Regions from separate parts of the Janthinobacterium sp. LS2A genome, predicted to be linked through region 2. Evidence: riboswitches for the same ligand, from Rfam matches in the RefSeq annotation. Region 2 holds a riboswitch; the other holds the start of a gene.
The links. Region 2 has a riboswitch for thiamine pyrophosphate ahead of V3C40_RS16095 (TonB-dependent siderophore receptor). Riboswitches for the same ligand answer to the same signal wherever they lie in the genome.
Positions count from the first base shown of each region.

Region 1: another riboswitch for thiamine pyrophosphate. It lies ahead of thiC (phosphomethylpyrimidine synthase ThiC); the one in region 2 lies ahead of V3C40_RS16095 (TonB-dependent siderophore receptor).

Region 1 is NZ_JAZHPB010000009.1:152,674-159,882, forward strand. It holds gene thiC (phosphomethylpyrimidine synthase ThiC) at 1-1,237, opposite strand, end outside; TPP riboswitch at 1,317-1,432, opposite strand; gene V3C40_RS23295 (hypothetical protein) at 1,516-1,773, opposite strand; gene V3C40_RS23300 (response regulator) at 1,812-2,618, opposite strand; gene V3C40_RS23305 (PAS domain-containing hybrid sensor histidine kinase/response regulator) at 2,647-4,551, opposite strand; gene V3C40_RS23310 (Crp/Fnr family transcriptional regulator) at 4,597-5,337, opposite strand; gene V3C40_RS23315 (putative bifunctional diguanylate cyclase/phosphodiesterase) at 5,573-7,209, shown strand, end outside.
Region 2 is NZ_JAZHPB010000005.1:163,897-171,105, forward strand. It holds gene V3C40_RS16090 (iron-containing alcohol dehydrogenase) at 1-888, shown strand, start outside; TPP riboswitch at 955-1,052, shown strand; gene V3C40_RS16095 (TonB-dependent siderophore receptor) at 1,138-3,285, shown strand; gene V3C40_RS16100 (ATP-binding protein) at 3,282-3,830, opposite strand; gene pnuC (nicotinamide riboside transporter PnuC) at 3,830-4,441, opposite strand; gene V3C40_RS16110 (DUF2867 domain-containing protein) at 4,541-5,059, opposite strand; gene V3C40_RS16115 (TetR/AcrR family transcriptional regulator) at 5,127-5,762, shown strand; gene V3C40_RS16120 (class I SAM-dependent methyltransferase) at 5,803-6,417, shown strand; gene V3C40_RS16125 (hypothetical protein) at 6,414-6,995, shown strand; gene V3C40_RS16130 (hypothetical protein) at 7,007-7,209, opposite strand, start outside.

The DNA of each region.
Region 1 (7,209 bases), on a different contig from region 2:
GCTGCGCCTCGTCGTTGGCGTCGTAGATGGAACCCGGGCGCAAGCCGTCGCCCAGCGAGAACGACACGTCGTACGCTTTCATGATTTCGCAAATCTCTTCGAAATGCGTGTACAGGAATGATTCCTGGTGGTGTGCCAGACACCATTTCGCCATGATGGAGCCGCCGCGCGACACGATGCCCGTCAGGCGCTTGGCTGTCATCGGCACATAGCGCAGCAGCACGCCCGCGTGGATGGTGAAGTAATCGACGCCCTGCTCGGCCTGCTCGATCAGGGTGTCGCGGAAGATTTCCCAAGTTAAATCTTCGGCCTTGCCATTGACCTTTTCCAGTGCCTGGTAAATGGGCACGGTGCCGATCGGCACGGGGCTGTTGCGCACGATCCATTCGCGCGTCTCGTGGATATGTTTACCGGTGGACAGATCCATCACGTTGTCGCCGCCCCAGCGGATGGCCCAGGTCATCTTTTCCACTTCCTCGCCGATCGACGAGGTGACGGCCGAGTTGCCGATATTCGCGTTGATTTTCACGAGGAAATTGCGGCCGATAATCATCGGCTCGACTTCCGTATGGTTGATGTTGGCGGGGATGATGGCGCGGCCGCGGGCGATTTCCTCGCGCACGAATTCCGGCGTGATCTCGGCCGGGATGCTGGCGCCAAACGACTGGCCCGGATGCTGGCGGCCCATCAGGTCGGCCAGGCGCTCGCCCATGGGGCCGGACGCTTTTAGCTCGCGCAAATACTCCTGGCGGCGCATGTTTTCGCGGATGGCCACGAATTCCATTTCCGGCGTGATGATGCCCTGGCGCGCGTAGTGCATTTGCGTCACGTTCTTGCCGGCGATGGCGCGGCGCGGCTTGCGGTGCAGGTTGAAACGCAGTTCGGCCAGCTTCGGGTCCGCCAGGCGGGCGATGCCGTAGTCGGAGGTCGGGCCCGGCAATTCTTCCGTATCGGCACGTTCGACGATCCACGGCAGGCGCGGCGTATCGAGGCCCGAGCGGATGTCGATCTGCACGTCCGGGTCCGTGTACGGGCCGGAAGTGTCATAGACGTAGATCGGCGGATTCTTTTCGCCGCCGAACGATGCTTCCGTATCGGACTGGCTGATCTCGCGCATGGGCACGCGGATGTCGGGGCGGCTGCCTTCAACATAGATCTTGCGCGAATTGGGCAGCGGCGCGATGGCGGCTTCGTCGACCGTGGCGGTGGCGGAGAGGAATTTCGGGTTGGCGTTCATTTTGGCTCCTTGGCTAGACTATTTTTAAGCCTGGAGCCAGCTAAGGAGGTTCGGAATCACGCACGCGGAAAGGCGGGGTGCGTTCATCCTAAAGCTTCCCTTCGCTGGCATTATCCAGATCAGGTTCGGAGGGTATTTCTCACCCGCGCTTGCACTGTGTTTCCACAGCGAAAGGCAGGACCCCTAGCGTTTGCCGCCTTGCGGCAGCGAGCCAATTATACGCGGTTCACGCCGCGCGGCCAGATGATTTCTTGCAGGTGTCGTCTTTGTACATCGCTCTACTTCTTCTTGCCCCAGCGCCAGCTGGTCGGTTCGCCCTTCAGCTGACAGATGAAAATGAGCACGGCAACGATGGCCACTTCATACACGATGTAACCGACCAGCATGGTTTGCGGCGGGAACAGGAAAGCGCCGCAGGCGAACAGCGCCAGCGCGGCCAGGAACACCAGCCAGCCCTGCCAGGTGATGGGCAAGCCCCAGCCCCAGCCATAGGTCTTGGCGGGGAACCAGTATTGCGGCGTTGATTTGTCAGTCATGATTTTTCCTGGTCAGTATCGATAGCACCCAGTATAAATCAGGCAATGCGATGGCGCTCCGTGACATCGAGGCCGATGCCGCGGTAGCCGATGAAGCGGCTGCCATTGTCGAACATCGGTTCGCCGCTCACTTGCAGGTACTGCGTGCTGCCGTCGAGATTGGCGCGGCTGTAGATGAAATCGAGAAACGGTTCGCGCGCGGCAATTTTTGCGTCGAGCAAGGCGCGCTCGGTGGCATTCCAGCGCTGCGGCTCCTGCTCGCTGCCGATGCCCAGCATTTCAGCCACGGGGCCGGAAAAGCGCGTCAGATTGCCCTGCGCATCCTGTTCCCAGTACCAGTCGGACGACAGTTCCGTGAAGCGCTGGAAGCGCGCTTCGCTTTCGCGCAGTTCCGCCGTGCGCTCTTCCACCATCTGTTCCAGCGACTTGTTGTATTCGGCCAGCTTCTGGTACAGCAGGCGCACTTCGAGCATGTTGTGGATGCGCGTCTTGACTTCCACCAGGTCGAACGGCTTGCTGACGAAGTCCTTGGCGCCCGCTTGCAGCGCGCGCAGCTTGTGGCCGGGCTGGGCCGTGATCACCAGCACGGGCAGATAGCTGCCCGCCTCGATGTCGCGCAAGCCTTCCATCACCTCGAAGCCATCCATTTCCGGCATCTGCAAGTCGAGCAGGATCAGGTCGTAGCGGTGCTGCTGGTGCAGCGCGCGCACGGCTTGCGGGTCCATGGTGGACGTGATGCGCGTATAACCGGCATTGCGCAGCACCTGTTCCAGCAGCATGACGTTCGCCTCCTGGTCATCAACGATGAGGATGCTGGCGTTCAGGATCTCGGTGGCTTGAAGCATGGCGGTATTCCTAAAAATAAATGCTGAATTAGCGTACTGCGTGAATGTCGTCGGCCAGGCCGTGCGCGGCCGCATGGTGCAGGGCCACGTCGAGCGCATCCATGAATTCGACGACCTTGATCGGCTTGGTCAGGTAGCGGAAGAAGCCCGCTTCCAGGCCCTTCTCGATGTCGCGCGGCACGGCGTTGGCCGACAGGGCCATCACGGGAATATGGCTCGTGAGCGGGTCGTCATGCAGGATATGCAGGGCGCCAAAGCCGCTGATGCCGGGCAAGTTGATGTCCATCAGGATGACGTCCGGCTGATACGTGCGCGCCAGGTCGATGCCCAGGTGCGCATCGATGGCCGTGAGCAGTTTCAAATCGCTGCGGCGGGCGATCAATTGCTCCACCAGCGCCAGGTTGGCGGGATTGTCTTCCACGTACAGCAAGGTGCGCTGGCTTTCCTGCGGCTCCTGCACCTGCGGCAGCGCGTCGCCATCGCCCAGCACCAGGGCCGGCGCACTGCTGGCGGCCAGCTCGAACCAGAACGTGGTGCCCACGCCGACCGTGCTGTCGACGCCGATAGTGCCGCCCATCAATTCGACCAGCTGCTTGGTGACGACGAGGCCGATACCCGTGCCCTCTTCCGTGCTGTTTTCCTGGCCCAGGCGGTTGAAGGGCTGGAACAGCTGGGCCACCTGGCCCGCATCGAGACCGGCGCCACTGTCGCGCACGCTCACGCGCACACGCTCGCCATGGCGGCTGCATTCGACGGTGACGGCGCCGCCGCCCTGGTTGTACTTGATGGCGTTCGACAGCAGGTTGACCATAACCTGTTTCACGCGCGTGCGGTCCGCATGCACATAGAAGGCCTGGCCGCAGCGGGGGAAATGCATGCGGATGCCGCGCTTTTCCGCCTGCGGCGCGATCATTGCCTGGCAATCCTGCAACACGTCGAGCAGCGACATCGCTTCCTGCGACAAGGTGACCTTGCCCGATTCGATCATGGCCAGGTCGAGGATTTCATTAATCAGGCGTAACAGATACCAGCCGCCCTTGAGGATTTGCTCGATCGAGCGCTGCTGCGGCGGGCTCGGTGGCGGCACGTCGGACGCCATCAGCTGCGCAAAGCCCAGCACGGCATTCAGCGGCGTGCGCAATTCGTGGCTCATGCTCGACAGAAATTCGGACTTGGCGCGGTTGGCCTTTTCCGCCACCTGGCGCGCCTTCTTCAACTCAGCATTGTTGGTCTCGACCAGCGAGCGCGTGTACGCCTGCTGCTCCTGCAGGCGCTGGTCCAGCAAGGCCTGTTCCGCCTCGACCTGCTTGCGAGCCGTGTTGTCCGTGCCGATCAGCAAGTAACCGATGACCTTGCTTTGCGCATCGCGCAAGGCCGTCACGGAGACGATGGCGGGGAAACGGCTGCCATCCTTGCGGATGTAGGTCAGTTCATAGATGTCTTCGATGCCGCGCGTGGCCTTGAACACGAGCGCTTCCACGCCAGGCGTGATGACGGTGTCGAGTTCGGCACTGAGGGCGGCGGCGCGCGCAACGATTTCCTGCGCATCAGAAATACCGGCCGGCGTCAGCTTGTCGACCACGTCGCTCGCCGCATAGCCCAGCATGCGTTCTGCGCCCACGTTGAAAATCTGGATCACGCCCTGCGCATCGGTGGCGATGCATGAGAAATTGGCGCTGTTGAAAATCGCATCCTGCAAGGCGCCCGCCTTGAGCAGCTGGCGCGGCAGGCTGGCCGCCAGGGTGCGCCGGTACAGCGCCACGAGCAGCATCAGCAGCAAGAAGATCAGCGCATCGATGGCGCATGCCGTCTCGAACGGCGCGCGCCAGGCCAGCAGGCCGATGGCCAGCAGCACGATGGCGCTGAACGAAAACGCCAGCGCCATGGGCCAGCGCGACGGTGCGCGCGGGGGAATGTTTTCAACAGATTGCATGAGGTAGCCCGGACTGTGACAACGATAAAAGAGAGGATGCGGTGTTCAGCGCGTCTGGCGCTGGCGCACGTCCGACAGCAGGCGCGTGAATTCCTTCTTCACCACGCCATAGCATTCGCACACATGGCCTTCGAGGCCGGCGCGGTCCAGCACGGAAATATGGCCGCGCCGGTAGCTGATGAAGCCGCGCGTCTGCAAACGCCCGGCCGCTTCCGTCACGCCTTCGCGGCGCACGCCCAGCATGTTGGCAATCAACTCCTGTGTCATGGTCAGCTCGCGGTTCGGCAGGCGGTCCATGGTCAGCAGCAGCCAGCGGCACAGCTGCTGTTCCACCGTATGGTGGCGGTTGCACACGGCCGTCTGCGACATTTGCGTGATCAAGGCTTGCGTATAGCGCAGCAGCAAACGCATGACGGGACCGGCGCGGTCGAATTCTTCCATCAGCAAATGCGCCTTCAGCCGGTAGCCGACGCCGCCCGTCTGCACGACGGCGCGGCTCGGCGTCGAATTGCCGCCCATGAACAGCGACACGCCCACGACGCCCTCATTGCCGACGCCGGCAATTTCCGACGAACCGCCGTTTTCCAGCAGGTAGTGAATGGAAACGATGGCCGTGGTGGGGAAATACACATGCTGCAGCTTGTCGCCCGAATCGTAGATCACGTCACCGAGCAGCATCGGCACTTGCTCCAGGTGGGGGGCCAGGCGCGCGAAATCGGCGTCGAGCATGGCGGCGAGCAAATGGTTTTGATTCGGGTTGTGCAGCTGGGCATGCGGACTCGACATGGGCAGGTTTCCTGTTTTCCAGTCGTCAGCTAGGGGATCGATGAAAAGCGTCCGAACGAGGGGCGCCATGTGGTGCAGCGTAACACAGCGCTGGCACAGTGACCCGACTATATTTCTTGTCGGCATTGCCGTCCGTTCGGTAGCGAACGGACGGCATTTCGCCGTGCACCCTACAGTCAGTCACTGCCCGGCCTGCCTGATCATGGATCGGCACCGGCGCTGCCACGGGACCACCATGCAATCATTCTTCAAACGCATCTCCATTTCCGTTTCCACCTCGGCCCTGCTCACGCTCGCGTTCGGACTGTGCCTGACGGCCCTGTGCTACGCCTCGGCGCGCCAGATCGAGGCGGAAAGCGCCCGGCTGCTGCTGCAGTACCACGCCAGCGGACACACCTTGGGCGCCGCCCTGCTGCCGGCCAAAGGCATGGGCCTGGACGCCAGCCATCGCGGCTCGCTGTATGTGCTGCTGGGTGGATTACTGTCGAGCCTGCTGGCAGCCGCATACGTGTATCAGCTGGTGTCGCGCAATTCCGTGATTGCCCGCATCACGGGCGAACGCACGGCGGCGCTGCAGTTTGCCAATTTGCGCCTGTCAGAAGACATCGCCGCGCGCATGCACAATGAAAAGTCGCTGCGTTTGCGTGAACGCATCATCGAAGTGTCGGCCAACGCCATCATCCTGTGCAGCGCCGACGCGCCAGGCTACCTGATCGAGTACGTCAACCCCGCCTTCGAACGCATCACCGGCTATGCGGCCGGCGAAGTCATCGGCCAGCGCCTGGAAGACTTGCAGGGTCCCGAGCAAGGACGGCAAGACATGCACGCCATTACGGCGGCCCTGCGTGAACAGCGCGAAGGCAAGGCCATCGTGCGCAATTTCCGCAAAGATGGCAGCTGCTACTGGAGCGAGCTGTTCGTCGCGCCCGTGCGCGACGATGGCGATGGCCCCGTCAGCCACTTTGTCGTGGCGCAATACGACATCAGTAGCGTCATGCGCTTCGAACAGGAACTGGAATTTCAGGCGAGGCACGATATCCTGACGGGCCTGGCCAACCGTGCCCTGCTGCGCGAACGGCTGGAGCAGGCGATGGCCGTGACGCGGCGCAGCGGTCAGCCCCTGTGGGTGGTCTTCATCGACCTCGACCGCTTTAAATTCGTCAACGATACCCTGGGCCATGATGCGGGCGACCTGGTACTGAAAAACGTGGCCGAGCGCCTGCGCGACGCCACGCGCGAAGTCGACACGGTGGCGCGCCTGGGCGGCGACGAATTCGTGCTGCTGCTGCCCCAGCATGGCAATGGCGAACCGGGCGTGGCCATCCTGCAGCGCATCCAGGACGCCGTGACGCAGCCGCTGCAACTGGGCGAATATGAATTTTTTCTCAGCTGCTGCATGGGCGTGGCCGTATATCCCGACGACGGCCAGAATGCCGACACCCTGATCAAGCACGCCGACATCGCCATGTACCGCGCCAAGGAACAGGGACGGGGCCACTGGCAATTCTATGCCTCGGGCATGAATGCGGGCACCCTGGAGCGGCTGGGACTGGAGAGCGAATTGCGCCACGCGCTGGAGCGGGGGCAGTTCCACCTCGAATACCAGCCCCAGCTGGATCTGGCCAGCGGCACGGTGGTGGGCATGGAAGCGCTGCTGCGCTGGCAACATCCGCAACTGGGGCGTATTCCACCTGCCAGCTTCATCGGCCTGGCCGAGGAAATGGGTTTGATCACGCCCATCGGCGACTGGGTGCTGCGCACGGCATGCGCCCAGACGCGCGCCTGGCAAATGGCAGGCCATGGCCCGCTGCGCCTGGCCGTCAACCTGTCGGCGCGGCAATTCAAGCAAAAGAATTTGCTGCGCGCGGTGGC
Region 2 (7,209 bases):
GCCGTCGGCGGCGGCTCTGTGGTCGATGGCACCAAGTTCATCGCCGCGGCTGCCCTGCATGAGGGTGAGGCGTGGGACATCCTGGCCAAGGGCGGCAAGATCGTCGAGGCCGCCCTGCCCTTCGGCACCGTATTGACTTTGCCGGCCACGGGGTCCGAAATGAATGGCTCGGCCGTGATCACGCGCAAGGCCACGCAGGAAAAGCGCTCGTTCATGAGCCGCAAGGTGTATCCGAAATTCTCCGTGCTGGACCCGTCGAAAACGTTCACCTTGCCGCTGCGCCAGGTAGGCAATGGCGTCGTCGACGCGTTCGCGCATGTGATGGAGCAATACCTGACCTACCCTGTGAACGCCTCCGTGCAGGACCGCTTTGCCGAAGGCATCCTGCTGACCCTGATCGAGGAAGGCCCGAAGGCGCTGTCGCATCCGGATGACTACGACGTGCGCGCCAACGTGATGTGGAGCGCCACCCTGGCCTTGAACGGCCTGATCGGCGTGGGCGTGCCGCAGGACTGGTCCACGCACGCCATCGGCCACGAATTGACGGCCTTGTACGAGCTCGATCATGCGCAAACCTTGGCCATCATCCTGCCCAGCATGCTGCGCGTGCGCAAGCAAGCCAAGCGCGCCAAGCTGCTGCAGTACGCGGCTCGCGTCTGGGGCCTGGACGGCGGCGACGAAGATGGCCGCATCGAGGCGGCCATCGCGCGCACGGAATTCTTCTTCCGCCACATGGGCGTCAAGACGCGCCTGGCCGACTATGGCCTGAACCACGCCAGCGTGGACGCCGTCGTGTCCGCCCTGGAAGCGCACGGCATGACGGCGCTGGGCGAACAGCGTGAAATCACGCCCGCCATCAGCCGCAAGGTGCTGGAACTGAGCCTGTAGATCGCACCACACTGTTGTAAAACGGTCAGCAGGGTGGGACAGCTGGCCGTGCTTCATGCTAAGCTGTCGTTTCGCTAGGGGTCCTGGAGCAGTCATCCGGGTGAGAGATACCCTTCGTACCTGATCTGGATAATGCCAGCGAAGGAAAGCGCAAAGTACCTCCCTCCTTTGATAGCTCCTGCGTTGGCGCCAGCCGAACAAGCAGCCTGCCGTGCTCCTTACAGAGACGGCTTGAACCACGAGCAATCTATGTCCACACCGAATTTATCCGTTTCTGTTTTGACCCTGGCGATCCTGCACGCGTTTGCCGCACCGGCCTTTGCCGCGAATGACGCCGCCGAAGCCGCCGACCCGCAGGCCCAGAGCATGGCCGAAGTCGTCGTCACGGCCAGCAAGGCGCCCGCCGTCAAGCGCGCCTCCGTCGGTGGTTTTTCCGACGCGCCGCTGCTGCAGACGCCGGCTTCCGTCACCGTCATTTCGCAGAAAGACATGCAGGACTTGCAGATCCGCAATCTCAGCGATGCCGTCAAGCTCGACGCCAGCATCAACGACGCCTACAACGCTGTCGGCTATGCGGAACAGTTTTCCATCCGCGGCTTCAAGCTCGACAACAATTCCAGCTACCGCAAGGATGGCGTGGCCATTCCTGGCGACACGCAAATTCCGCTGGAAAACAAAGAACGCATCGAAGTACTGAAGGGCCTGGCAGGCTTGCAGGCTGGCGTGGCCGCGCCGGGCGGCGTGATCGACTTCATCGTCAAGCGCCCCACCGCCGCACCGCTGCGCACCGTCACCGTGGAAACGCGCGAGCGCGGCACCCTGTACGGCGCCATCGACCTGGGCGGCCGCCTGGAAGACACGCGCTTCGGCTACCGGGTCAACGTGGCGGCCGAGCGCCTGCGCTCCTACATCAAGGGCGCGGACGGCAACCGCAAATTCATTTCCGGCGCCTTCGACTGGCAGATTTCGCCGCAAGCCCTGCTGCAACTCGATGCCGACTACCAGGACAAGGCGCAGGCGACGGCGCCCGGCTTCCAGCTGCTGAATAACACGACCTTGCCGACCGGCATCAGCGCCGACGCCATGCTCAACCTGCAGCCGTGGACGCGCCCTGTGGAAACCGTCACGAGCAATATCGGCCTGCGCTTCCAGTACGCGTTCAATGACGACTGGCGCGCCACCCTGTCGGCCAACCAGCACTCGTTCAAGCGCGACGACTACACGGCCTTCCCGTACGGCTGCAGCGGACAGGAGCTGTACCCTGGCTTCTGCGGCAATGGCGACTACGACGTGTATGACTACCGCAGCCTGGGCGAGACGAAAAAGCCGCTGAGCGCGCAAGCCATGATCCAGGGCAAGTTCGCCACCGGCTCCCTGCGCCATGAATTCACGGCCGGCGTCTCGACCTTCCGCCGCAAGGACCGCGCGGGCCTGTACGTGTATGACTGGGCTGGCGTAAGCAACATCTACCACCCGCAGATCGTCGCCATGTCGACCGGTGTGCAAGGCCCCGTACGCCTGGTGCGCAAGGACACGGAAAACTCCGTCTTCGTGCAGGATATCGTCAGCCTGGCACCGAACTGGAAGCTGCATGGCGGCTTGCGCCATATCGACGTCGACGGCTACCAGTATGTACTGAAGGCCGACAAGGAAATCCGCGCCAAGCACGATTTCCTGCTGCCGAACGTCTCGCTCGTCTACACCCCGCTCGACAATGTCTCCGTGTATGCGGCCTATTCGCAAGGCATGGAACATGGCGGCACGGCCGACCGCAAGGCGATGAATGCCAACGAAGAACTCACGCCCAGCCGCTCCAAGCAGATCGAGCTTGGCGCGAAGATGGATGTGACGCCGGACTTCATGGTCGCGGCCAGCCTGTTCCAGATCCGCAAGGGCCTGGAATTCCAGAATGCCGCAGGCTACTTCGTGCGCGAAGGCCAGGCACAGCACCGTGGCCTGGAATTGTCGGCCCAGGGCAAGACATCGTCCAAGCTGAGCCTGGGCGCCTCCGTGACGGCCCTGAACAGCCAGCAGTCGGGCACGGGCAACGCCGCCCTCGATGGCAAGCGCGTGCCCAACGTGCCGGCCTTCAAGGCAGCCGTGCATGCGGACTACGCCGTACAACAGGTGGCGGGCTTGAGCGTCAATGGCAGCTGGGAGTTTGCTAGCAAGAAAGCGTTTGAGTACAACAACACGACCTTCGTGCCGTCGTACAACGTGTTCAACCTGGGCGCCGCCTGGGCCACGCGCATCGCCGGCACGCGCACCGTGCTGCGCGCCAGCGTCAACAACGTGGCAGACAAGTTCTACTGGCGCGACGTGACGCCGGAATCGGACGGCTATCTGTATCCGGGCGCCAGCCGCACGTTCAAGGTGTCGGCGCAGTTCGACTTTTAATTGAGGGAAATGGCAGGCGCTGCAGCTAGCGCCTGCTGCAGCAAAGGCGCCGCCTGTTCCAGGCGCGCCTCCAGGCTGTCGTGCAGCACGTGGTACACAATGCCGCGCGCGTCGAGCTCGTCGAGCAGGTAGCGGTAGATCAGCTGGCGCACGGCTTCCGACTCACGCTGCAAGCCATCGGCCACCCACGGGCTGTCGGGCGCCGTCACCAAGGTCAAATCGTACTGCGTGGCATCGGCCAGCGTCGCCAGCTGTGCATCGGCCCCATGGAAATAATGGCGGCTGTAGACGACCGTCATCAACGGCGTCGTGTCGCAAAACAGGAAGTTGCGCGCTTGCGCGGCGGCTGCCGCCTCGCGTTCGACTTGCGTGCGCGCAATGCCAAACTGGTCGGCCGAGACGGGCACCCTGCCCTGCGCCTCGACAAATTCACGTAAATACTCAGGCACCCAGACGGTGCCGTAGCGCTCGGCCAGGGCGGCCGCCAAGGTCGACTTGCCTGACGATTCCGCGCCCAGGATGGCCACGCGCACGCAACGATCCATCACTTGAGGACCATCGCGCTCGGAGCGGCCGGCGCCGACTTCCTCCACGCCAGCAAGCCAATGATGGCCATCACGACGAAGAACGCATACAGCACGGCCGTCAGGGTCAGGCCCTTGTGCAGGTACAGCCACACGTACAGCACGTCGACGATGATCCAGGCGATCCAGTTTTCCAGCTTTTTGCGCGACAGCAGGAATTGGCCCACCAGGCTGCCTGCCGTGAGGAAACCATCCGCATGGGGCACGTCCGTATCCGTCGTCGTCAGCAGCCAGGCGATCAACAGGAAGCCGACCAGCCAGCCCGCGGCGCAGGCCAGCCAGCCGCGGCCATTCAGGCGCGTGACGGGCAGGGTCTTGCCGCCGCTGGCCGGATGCAGCCACTGGTACCAGCCCCAGAACGAGACGCTGATGAACAGCAGTTGCAAAGCCATGTCGCCATACAGGCGCGACTCGAAAAACACGAAACCGTAGGCGGCCGAGGAAATGATGGCGAACAGCCACGCCCAGTGATTCTGGCGGATGTTCAGCGCAACGGTTGTCAGTGCCAGGACAAAGGAAATCAGTTCAAGCGGCGTGGTGGCAAAACCCAGCAGGAGAAGCGTATCGTTCATGGGAATCGTGATGAGGCTGGTGGTGCAGTATGCAATACCGGCCATGAATAAGCAAGATTGCCCGCAGCGTCAGCCCCGCCCCTGCCTTGTTCAACCGGCTCAGGCAAAGCCTCCCTTGACGGCGCGCGCCAGCGTACGCCGCACAACCAGCTTGTGAAATGGCCGGATCAGCAGGATGTAGCTGCGCCCTATCCAGTTATGGCAATGCACGACGGTGGAAAAGGTGATGCTGCCATGCAGCCCCGCATCCCGGTTGCGCAGCACGGACAAACGGAAGTCCAGGTGGCTGTCGTCCTCGCCCACGATGATTTCGTCATCGCTGACAGCGTAGATGCGAAAGATGCCGATGCGTCCATCAGGCTTGGCCGCCAGCTGTTTCGCCGTCTTGATGCCGAAGGGCGTGACAATAATGTCGCGCAGCGCCAGCAGCCACTGCGCCCAGCGCGGCTGGCTGCACAGCACCACGCGCGCCAGGGCCTGCATATCCATCTGCCGCACGCCAGCGCTGGGCAGGCCGACGGCATACGCGTCGGCCAGGTTGCTGCCCTGGTACAAAGGGGCGATGCTGGCGCCGGGCGGCATGGCCACGGCGCGTACCACGTTGCTCATCTCTTGCATGTGCTCTCCATGTGTTCAGTGATAACATGGCCATCATACACGACAATGTGAACAGCGATAACATAGAATGACGATAACGACTACCTATCATCACGGCAACCTGCGCGACACCCTGGTCGCCGCCACCATCGCGCAACTGGCGCAGCAGCACGACGCCACCCTCTCGCTGCGCGAACTGGCCCGCACGGTGGGCGTATCGATCGCCGCCGTGTACCGCCACTTCCCCAGCAAGGAAGCCTTGCTGGCCGAGGTGGCGGCGGCCGGTTTCGCCAGCCTGATCGCCAAATGGGAGGCGGAACTGCCGCCGCAGGGCAGCCTGCCCTCCGAGCAGCGTTTTCAGCTGCTGGGCAAGCAATACATCGAATTCGCCCTGGCTTCGCCGGCCCACTACCGGCTGATGTTCGAGCACCAGGACGTGCGCCAGTTCCCCGCCCTGCTGGAAGCGGCGCAAGCGTGCTTCCAGTACGTGCTGCAAACGGCCGGCGCCGCCGTGCGCGAAGCGGGTCTCGATCCGCGCTGGGACAAGGCCGCCGCCAGCGCCGGCTGGTCGCTGGGCCACGGCTACGTGATGCTGCTGCTCAGTGGCCGGCTGGCCATGGCGGACGGTGGCGACGACCTGTCGCCAGCCATGGTGCCGCGCTTTTTCCAGTTGCCGGTAGAGGCCTTGCGGCAGGCGCGTCAGCAAGCGGGAGAACAGCCATGATGACCATCGCCAGATGCGCCCGCTGATCATGCAGGATCCCATGGACTCATCCACTGTCCCCGGCACCGAGGGCTATGCGGAAAATGCAGGAGGGCTCATCGCCCGATATGAAAGCGTTGCCTTCCTGGATAAATACCGCCCCGTTGCCCATCTCTTGCCGACGCGGCCAGGCGCCGTGCTCGACATCGGCGCGGGAACCGGCGGCGACGCGGCGTGGCTGGCAAGCCTGGGACACACGGTGATCGCGCTTGAGCCCGTTGCCGCCTTCCGCGCGGCGGGCATGCAGGCGCATGCCCTGGCCAACCTCGAATGGATCAACGATAGCCTGCCCGCCCTGTCCACGATAGGCGCGCGCCACACCAGGTATGACTTGATTGTCGTCGCTGCCGTCTGGATGCATCTGGCGGCGGAAGAAAGGATGGAGGCGATGGGCAATATCAGCACATTGCTCAAGCCCGGCGCAGTACTCGTCATTTCCCTGAGGCATGGTCCGCCCCCGAAAGGCCGCCGCATCTTTGACGTATCCGCCAGTGAAACGGCAGACCTGGCAATGCGGCATGGGCTCAAGGTCATGCTAAGCACGCAGGCGCCATCCGTCCAGCCGCAGAATCGCCAGGCGGGGGTGAGCTGGTCCTGGCTTGTCCTTGAGAAATGATTCAAGCTGAAGCAGCATGCACCAGGGAGCTGACAAAGCAGGCACTCAGCCGAGACCAGCCATTATTTTTGAAACGCCGTCAATTTATGCACAATATATCGATAGACACTCTCTCCGTGATCGCCAGGCAATGCATTGCCGTGACGTGCCTGCAGTGCTTTTGCCTGCGCTTCGACATTCACCATCCGGCGCTGTCCGCGTTCGCCGGCCACATATGGAAAATAACGCAGGTCGCGCCCGGAGATTTTGCGGCCTGGGAGCGCGGCTTTGCTTCCCTGGCCGTGACGGGCATGGGCGATCCCTGGCCGGACGACATCCGCACGGCGATACCCGGGCACCTGCTCGGCGCGCTGGAGCAGCTTGTTCAGCATGTGCTGGAAACGAGCGCCTGTACCTGGCATGGCGACGACCTTCCGGCAAGCCGGCGCCAGCTGGAAGCCGTGCTTGACATCTGTGTCCGGCATGATGTGGCGGTACCGCAGCTGGCGCACTATGCGCAGCACGATGCGGCGCCGCGCGGCGGCTGGGGGCCGATGCTCACGAACGAAGAAGTCAGGGCCTGGAAAGCCCTGATATAGCAGTCAGCCCCTCATGCATGGCTGGCCAATGCCACCAGCCGCACCTGGTCGAGCAGCCGTTCCTCTTCATCCGTATCGGCATCGATTTGCGTGACCACGGTCCAGAATCGCGCGCAGGTCCTGATCTGCTCGAAAGCATGGCGCGTCTCAAGCCGCACCATGGTTTTTCTCAAGCTGTGCAGATAGCCTTCCTCGATGGACTCGAGCAAGGCGT